Regions from separate parts of the Tepidibacillus sp. HK-1 genome, predicted to be linked through region 1. Evidence: a T-box and tRNA genes for the amino acid it is inferred to sense, from the RefSeq annotation. Region 1 holds a T-box; the other holds one or more tRNA genes.

The links. A T-box is a leader RNA that pairs with one kind of tRNA and senses whether it is charged. The one in region 1 lies ahead of proS (proline--tRNA ligase), so its partner is inferred to be a tRNA-Pro.
Region 2: it has a tRNA-Pro gene. The T-box ahead of proS (proline--tRNA ligase) is inferred to sense a tRNA for this amino acid. The anticodon was not compared.

Annotation. Positions count from the first base shown of each region.
Region 1 is NZ_BDGM02000003.1:79,230-83,377, reverse strand. Features, by position in the region: gene BEN26_RS02170 (MFS transporter) at 1-863, opposite strand, end outside; gene proS (proline--tRNA ligase) at 1,026-2,468, opposite strand; T-box leader at 2,516-2,726, opposite strand; gene BEN26_RS02160 (hypothetical protein) at 2,813-3,382, opposite strand; gene BEN26_RS02155 (NAD(P)/FAD-dependent oxidoreductase) at 3,636-4,148, opposite strand, start outside.
Region 2 is NZ_BDGM02000014.1:45,239-49,386, reverse strand. Features, by position in the region: gene BEN26_RS08710 (demethylmenaquinone methyltransferase) at 1-585, opposite strand, end outside; gene BEN26_RS08705 (heptaprenyl diphosphate synthase component 1) at 617-1,420, opposite strand; gene BEN26_RS08700 (hypothetical protein) at 1,521-2,036, opposite strand; gene mtrB (trp RNA-binding attenuation protein MtrB) at 2,110-2,331, opposite strand; tRNA gene BEN26_RS08690 (tRNA-Pro) at 2,427-2,503, opposite strand; gene folE (GTP cyclohydrolase I FolE) at 2,586-3,149, opposite strand; gene BEN26_RS08680 (HU family DNA-binding protein) at 3,266-3,538, opposite strand; gene spoIVA (stage IV sporulation protein A) at 3,750-4,148, opposite strand, start outside.

The DNA.
Region 1 (4,148 bases):
ATCGTCATTAAAATTAATCCGATAATAATTAAAGACTTCATCAGATAAAATTTTTTCTTAATTTTGCTACCTGTGATATATGCTGTCGTCATCATAAATAATAAGGGGATAGCAAGAATGAGACCTTTAATAACCCCATCAATATGATATTTTTTTTCCAAAGTGTCCGATAAATAAAAAAGGATTCCAAACAATGTGAAAAGACCTGTAGCACCTGCTAGGTAGGTAACAAATAGCCATCTTCCTTCATGTTTAAAGACAGAAAATAATCCTTTTACATACTGTCCTAAAGGAGGAGGAGGTTGTTTTTTGGGATTTTCTCTAATGAAAATCCAGGTTAATAGAATAGAAACAGAGCAAAATGCCGGGAAAGCCCAAAAAACGGCATACCAGGAAATTAAAGCTAATAAGGAACCGACAATAGGGGATAGAACCTTTCCAAATCCATTGGAAGCTTCTACAAGGCCAAGTACTTTGCTCTGTGCCCCACCTTTAAACAAATCACCTGTTAATGCCATAGCAATTGGAGCCGTTCCAGCTGCACCAATGCCTTGTAAAGCGCGTCCCATTACTATCCAAAAAAATGGCTTAGTAAACCAAGCTGCCGCAGCTCCAGCTAAAAATCCACCCAATCCATAAAGAAATAAAGCCGGTAAGATAATTGCTTTTCTAGAAAGTCGGTCAGATAGATAACCTAAGATGGGTATTGTAATCGCTGCCGCTATAGAAAAAACGGTAATTGTCAAGCTGACTTGAAATTGGGATAAGTCCAATTCTGATTTCATTTTCGGTAATATGGGAATTAACATAGAATTGCCTAATGTCATAATAAGAGGAATGGACCCAATGGCTAAAACGGTCATTCCAGTTGGTTTTTGGGAGGACAAGTTTAAAACACATCCTTCATTCTTAGTTGAAGCACGATACTATTTTTTCAAAGATACTAGAAAAATATTCTTTAAAATAGATGAAAATCCTATATAAAAACAAGAACCTGACAATTCGTTTGTCAGGTTCTTTTCATGTTAATAAGCACGGGCAAACATAACAGTAGTGGTACTTTCTTTTCCACAGCACACACATTTTCCGCTACCTTCTCTTTGTTTAAATGGGATATTACGAGCCGTTGCTCCGGTTTCTTCTTTTATTTTATCTAAACAAGCGATATCCTCACACCACCAGCTTTGCATAAAGCCTTTTTCTTTTAGCAATTGTTCTTTCATTTCCTCAATGCTATTTACTTCAAAAGTATGAGTTTCCATAAATGCTTTTGCTTTATTAAACATATCTTCTTGAATTTGATCTAACTTAATTTTAATCGTTTCAACAATATTAGCAAGAGGAAGAAACTCTTTTTCACCAGTGTCCCTTCTTGCTAAAACAAATTGTCCTTTCTCAATATCTTTAGGGCCTAGTTCGATTCGGATTGGTACGCCACGCATTTCATACTCATTGAATTTCCATCCAGGTGTATATTCTTCACGGTCGTCTACTTTTACGCGTACACCTTGTTGTTTTAATTGTTGGGCTATTTCTTGAGCTTTTATTTTTACTCCCTCTTTATCACCACGAAGGATTGGTACGATAACCACTTGAATAGGTGCGACACGAGGAGGTAAAGCAAGACCACGGTCATCACTATGGGTCATAATCAGGCCACCGATCATTCGAGTCGAAGATCCCCATGAGGTTTGGTAAACATATTGTAACGTATTGTTTTGGTCGGAAAATTGAATCTCAAATACTTTAGAGAAATTTTGGCCTAAATTATGTGAAGTACCAGCTTGTAATGCTTTACCGTCACTCATTAAAGCCTCGATACTATAAGTATGATCAGCACCAGCAAACTTTTCATTTTCAGTTTTCTTACCAACGATAACAGGCATAGCAAGGACTTCTTCAACAAAAGATCGATATACTTCTAACATTGTTAACGCTTCTTCTTCTGCTTCTTCATTTGTAGAATGAGCAGTATGACCTTCTTGCCATAAGAATTCAGATGTACGTAAAAATGGTTTCGTACTTTTCTCCCAGCGCATCACGTTAGCCCATTGGTTTAATTTCATAGGTAGATCACGATAAGATTGAATCCATTGGCTCATCATCGAGCAGATAATGGTTTCAGAGGTTGGACGAACCACAAGGCGTTCCTCTAAAGGCTCATTTCCGCCTTGAGTAACCCATGCAACCTCCGGCGCAAAACCTTCAACGTGACTCATTTCTTTTTGTAAATAGGATTCAGGGATTAAGAGTGGGAAATAGGCATTATCATGTCCAGTTTCTTTAATTCTAGAGTCAAGTTCCTTTTGCATATTTTCCCAAATGGCATAACCATATGGCTTAATCACCATTGTTCCTTTGACAGGACCGTAATCCATTAAATCTGCCTTTTTCACAATATCTAAATACCAGCGGGAATAATCTTCTTCTTTACTCTGGATTTCTTTAACAAACTTTTTGTCTTCCATTTCTAACGCTCCTTTTTTAATGGTAAAAAATAAGGAGCCATTTCATCCTAAAGGACGAAAGACTCCGTGGTACCACCTTTATTAACACATAGAAAAAATCATATGTGTTCACTCAACCCTTGTAACGTAAGGGGAACGATCAGTTCCTCACAGATTTCTCGGGAATGGGTTCTGTTTGTAGATTGGAAGAACTTGCAGCCAAGGTTCTTCTCTCTATAGCAATCGAAACAAACATACTAGTTCCTTCATCGAATTGCATTTATTAGGTTAATTGTTATTTTATTATAACGATTGAAAATAAAAAGTCAAGTATACAAGAAAATATAGTTTTTAGTTTATTTAGGTTATTTTGCAGTAAGTAATGAAACAAAGTCTTTAAATTTATAAATTTGTTTATCATGTTCAATTAGTTTAGCTTCAAGGTATTTAAGATCTTCTTTTGTAGTCATATTTTCCATGATATGATTAACGTTTGCGGATAGCTCTAAAATAGCAAGTTTTAGTGCATCAAAGTCTTCTTTTGTCGCCATTTTCTCAAGATCTTTCTTTGTAGCCATAGATTGTCTGATGGACTCAAGTTCGTCTTTAGTGGCCATGGATTGTCTGATGGACTCAAGTTCGTCTTTAGTGGCCATAGATTGTCTGATGGACTCAAGTTCGTCTTTAGTGGCCATAGATTGTCTGATGGACTCAAGTTCGTCTTTAGTGGCCATGGATTGTCTGATGGACTCAAGTTCGTCTTTGGTAGCCATAGATTGACGGATTGCATTTAGTTCGTCTTTCGTAGTTAGTCTGAAAGATTCAAATTCAACCTTAGTAGCTTGTTTGAAAGATTCAAGTTCTTCTTTAGTGGCCATGGATTGCTTAACTTCTTTTAATTCGTTAAGGATTTGAAATAAAATTTCTTCGTTCATTCGTAAACACCCCATCTTAAGATTATTACGAACATGTATTTTTCAAAAATGTAACTGAATAAGCTTGTACAACTCTTAACAAAAATCGATCAAAAAATTAGCTATATAACTATATTGTACCCTAGAAGATGATAAAATGGAAGTAAAACCGATTGGGAATATATGTTCGCATGCCAAAATTATACAGCTTAACGGGTGTTCTGTCAACAGGGAAAATCCACTTCAAAAGAGAAGTGGACTTAACGAACGATGCTTATTTTTGTTTTAATATATCCCTTGCCACAACGACACCACAAGCGCTTGCTTGGGCAAGGCCTCTTGTAACACCTGCTCCGTCGCCACCCACATACAAGCCTTTAATTTCTGTTTCAAATGTATTCTTTAGCTTTGGTCGAGCTGAATAAAATTTTGCTTCAACTCCATATAAAAGTGTATGCTCACTAGCAAAACCAGGGGAAACTTTATCTAGTGCTTCAATCATTTCAATGAGACTCGTTACCGTGCGATGAGGAAGAACCAGTGCTAAATCACCTGGAATGGCTGTTTTTAAGGTTGGTTCAACAAATCCTTTTTTCATTCGTTTTTCTGTTGAGCGTCTGCCTTTCTTAAGATCGCCGAAACGCTGAACAATCACATTCCCATTACTTAACATATTGGCCAAACGAGAAATATATTTGGCATATTGAATCGGTTCGTTGAATGGCTCTGTAAAATGATGGGAAACAAGCAAGGCTAAATTAGTATTAAATTGCTTTTCGTAATCTTC
Region 2 (4,148 bases), on a different contig from region 1:
ATATTGTTCATATCGATTTGCAAATAATTTACCTAACCATGGGAGTATTTTATAAAAGTAAAAAAAGTAAATTTTACGAAATATTGGCCAGTTTGGTTTAGATAATTCAAGAGAAACTACTTTACCTCCTGGCTTAATTACTCTAAGCATTTCAGATAAAACGGTTTCAATGTCTGGAACATTTCTTAAGGCAAAACCAATGGTTGCATGGTCAAATGTATCATCAGGAAAAGGTAATTTCATTGCATTCCCATTAATTAATTCAATCTGCTTGTCCAAACCTTGTTCCTGGACTTTCTTTTTTCCAATTTTTAACATATTTTTACTGAAATCAAGACCAACGATTCTCCCAGTTTTTGAAGCCTTTGCTAATGCAATCGTCCAATCAGCTGTACCGCAAGCTACGTCTAGCGCTTTATCACCTTGTTGGACTTTCATCTTCTTCATGGTGAAATTCCGCCATGCTTTATGCCGACGGAAACTAAGCAAAGTATTCATTAAGTCATATTTACTTGCAATATTTTCAAAGACGGAATGAACAAATTCCTCTTTCTTTTTTCCTCGTATAAGAACCTGTTTTTCCACTTAAAGTCCCCCTCCATTTTCTTAGAAGTTTCTAACTTCTTTCAACCATATTTATCGGCTGTTGAAGTAGATGAGAGAATTGGTCTAGAAGCAATAGTAACTCTCCTTTTACCATTCCATTCTCTATACTTTGAATCCTTTCTTCAATGTTTCTATATAGTCCTTGTAACATTTCTTCTATTTTTTCTGGGATTAAATGCTTTTGAAAAAATGGTTTATTTGCAAAATGATTCACAAATAGGTGGGGAAAATCGATTAGGGAAAAGAGTAACACAAAATCTTCAATGATTCGTTTCCATAAAATCTTATGCTCTGAAGAATTTAGTTCGTCTACAAATTGAATGTATAGATCACTCTCTTTTACTTTTATCAATTCTACTAGTTGGGTCATTGATTGGAAACCTTCCCCATTATTTTGCGTATATAATTTCATTTTTGCAATATTGATATTTCGAATTCCTTTTGCTAATTTTTTTACCCCGTCTATTAAATTATTTTTAGAAAGTAAGGAATAATATTGGCTACTGTAGTAATCGCCTGCCAAGATAGAAAGTTGTCTTCTTCTGACTTCTTTGTCATTATATTCCTTTTGATTCGTGATTGTTTCATGTATATCAAGTCCCAATTGGACTAGCCCTGTTGTTACACAATAAGATCTCCGTTTATATTGAGGAACAGAGGCAAAATAGAAAAATAAATTTAGTAATTCAAGACGAAAAATAGAGATTTTAGGTAATGTTACATATTTTTCAATAAACAAATTTTGAGAAAGTTGATTGATCTCAGCCACAATTTCTTCTATTTCTCTACGGAAAGTACTATGCGTCATTGTCATTTGATATCCCCCAGATTTTAAACTACATAAATTCACTTCCGAACACAAGTATAACATAATTATCTGATAGGTAACAGGAATTATCAATACCACTTTTTCTCTATCGGATCGCATTTCCATAATTCAAACCAAAATATTGGTCTAAGAAATCTTTATTCGACATTGATGATCCTAATTTCATTGTTCGATTATTCATAATATCTTCTTTTTTTGCTGAAGTTGCAACAAATATTTTTTCTGAGTCCTTTAGAAACACTCGTAAGAATATTTCATTAACATTATTTTTTTCAACAAATCCTTTTTGAATCAATGTAAATAAATCTAGATAAACAACTTCCGTATCAAGTACTTCATCAGAAGTTAATGTAAGATCGACGGACAATGTATTATGGTCCCAGATTACTTTTTTGATCGGTAAGTGAAGGGGAATTGAGCTAATAAAATCAACAAGATTATCATTTGAAAGCACCATGTTTTTTTGTATTTTAAAGACTGGTAAATCATAATTGATTTGAGCTATTTTGGCATTGGGGATTAAAGAAATCATAAATGCAATGATCACAGATAATGTTAAAGCTGCCACCATTCCTTTGGAAACATGTTTATATGCATGCATTGAAATACACCTCCAATACATTGTACAAAAAAAACAAGCCGGCTATTCCAGCTTGTTCGAAAAAATCATTTTTTTAATCCTCAGTTGAAATGATGCCATAAGGGGTAAAGATTTCTGCTTTCCCTCGCACTTTGACCGCAGAAGTATGTTCAGTAAATTGTGCAATCATGACTTCTCCTCGATCTAATTTCTCAAGATGGTGAAATTTGGTATCTTGCCCGCGAGTAAGCCCGATCACATTCACTCCATTTTCCTTCGCTTTAATCACAAAAAAGGAATTGTCTTGATTATTCATTTTGATCCCCACTTTTATCCAGACTATGTATATTTAATGTAAAACCACTCCATTCAATGTTCCCATTGAAGAAGTGGTTATGTATATGGAAAGAATGGTCGGAACGACAGGATTTGAACCTGCGACCTCACCCACCCCAAGGGTGCGCGCTACCGAGCTGCGCCACGTCCCGACTAAAATAGCAACATATTTTATTATATCTAATTAATTATATTTTTCAAGCCCAATTTTTATTCATCAGTTCCTTCAAGTCATTATGAACGAATTAATTGTAGAATTTCATTTCGTAATTGCGGATCTTCTTTATAAATTCCTCTAGCAGTAATTGTGACGGTTTTAGAGCCAGGCTTTTTTACTCCTCGCATCGTCATACACATATGTTCTGCTTCTATCATGACTAAAACTCCAAAAGGTTCTAATTTTTCCATGATCGCATCCGCAATCGTATCAGTCATTCTTTCTTGTAACTGAGGTCTTTTGGCAACAGCTTCAACAGCTCTAGCCAATTTACTTAAGCCAGTCACTCTTCCATCTCTTGGTATATATGCTACATGCGCAATACCAAAAAAAGGAACTAAATGATGTTCACAAGTAGAATAAAAAGGGATATCTTTGACTAATACAACTTCCTCGTGTTTTTCACTAAAAATCACATCAAAATAATCTTTGGGATCCTGTTCTAAACCAACGAAAATCTCCTCGTACATACGTGCCACTCTTGCTGGTGTTTCTAATAACCCTTCTCTTTCAGGGTCTTCACCAATGGACTTTAAAATAACTTTAACCGCTTCTTCTATTTGTTTATGATTAACGCCCATTTATCTTGCCTCCTTCTAACTCCAAAAGCAAAATTAATGTTAGCATAATTAAATATTAAAAGCAAAAAAGAAGAGTTACACAAGTGTAACTCTTCTTTACTGTATGTAACACATTATTACTTAAGTGCATCCTTCAATGCTTTACCTGGTTTGAAAGCAGGTACCTTGCTAGCGGCAATTTCAATTTCTTCCCCAGTTTGTGGGTTGCGCCCTTTACGAGCAGCACGCTCACGAACTTCAAAATTACCAAAACCAATGATTTGAACTTTGTCGTTTGTAGCAAGAGCATCAGAAATAGAAGCAAATACAGCGTCTACAGCTTTGGTAGCATCCTTTTTCGTTAACTCTGTCATTTCAGCAACTTTTGCGATTAATTCCGTTTTATTCAATGTATTCACCTCCTCCCAAGGTAAAAATCTTGTTATATCCTTGTGTTACCGTTTCTTAGAAATTTATACATGTTTCAACAAGGATTTTCCAAAATTTTTATAGACAAGCATATAGTAATATACAAACGCTGTAATTTCAAGGATTTTCTTTAGAAAGACATAAAAAAAGCACTACTATGAGTGCTTTTTGGTATTATATTCCATTTATTTGCTATAAAATAATAGCAATGAGTCCTCCTGACCCTTCATTTATAATTCTCTCTAATGTTTCTTTTAATTTATACCTCGCATTATCTGGCATCATGGAGAGTTTCGCTTGGATCCCGTCACGAACAATACTTGCTAATGATCTACCAAAGATATCGGACTCCCACATTTTTAATGGGTCATCTTCAAAATCCTGCATTAAATACCGTAATAATTCTTCACTTTGTTTTTCTGTTCCGATAATCGGTGCAAACTCGGACTCAACATCTACTTTAATCATATGAATAGATGGTGCAGTTGCTTTTAAGCGCACACCAAACCTTGAACCCTGTCTGATCAATTCTGGTTCGTCCAAAGTCATATCTTCTATAACAGGATTAGCGATACCATAACCTGTTTGTTG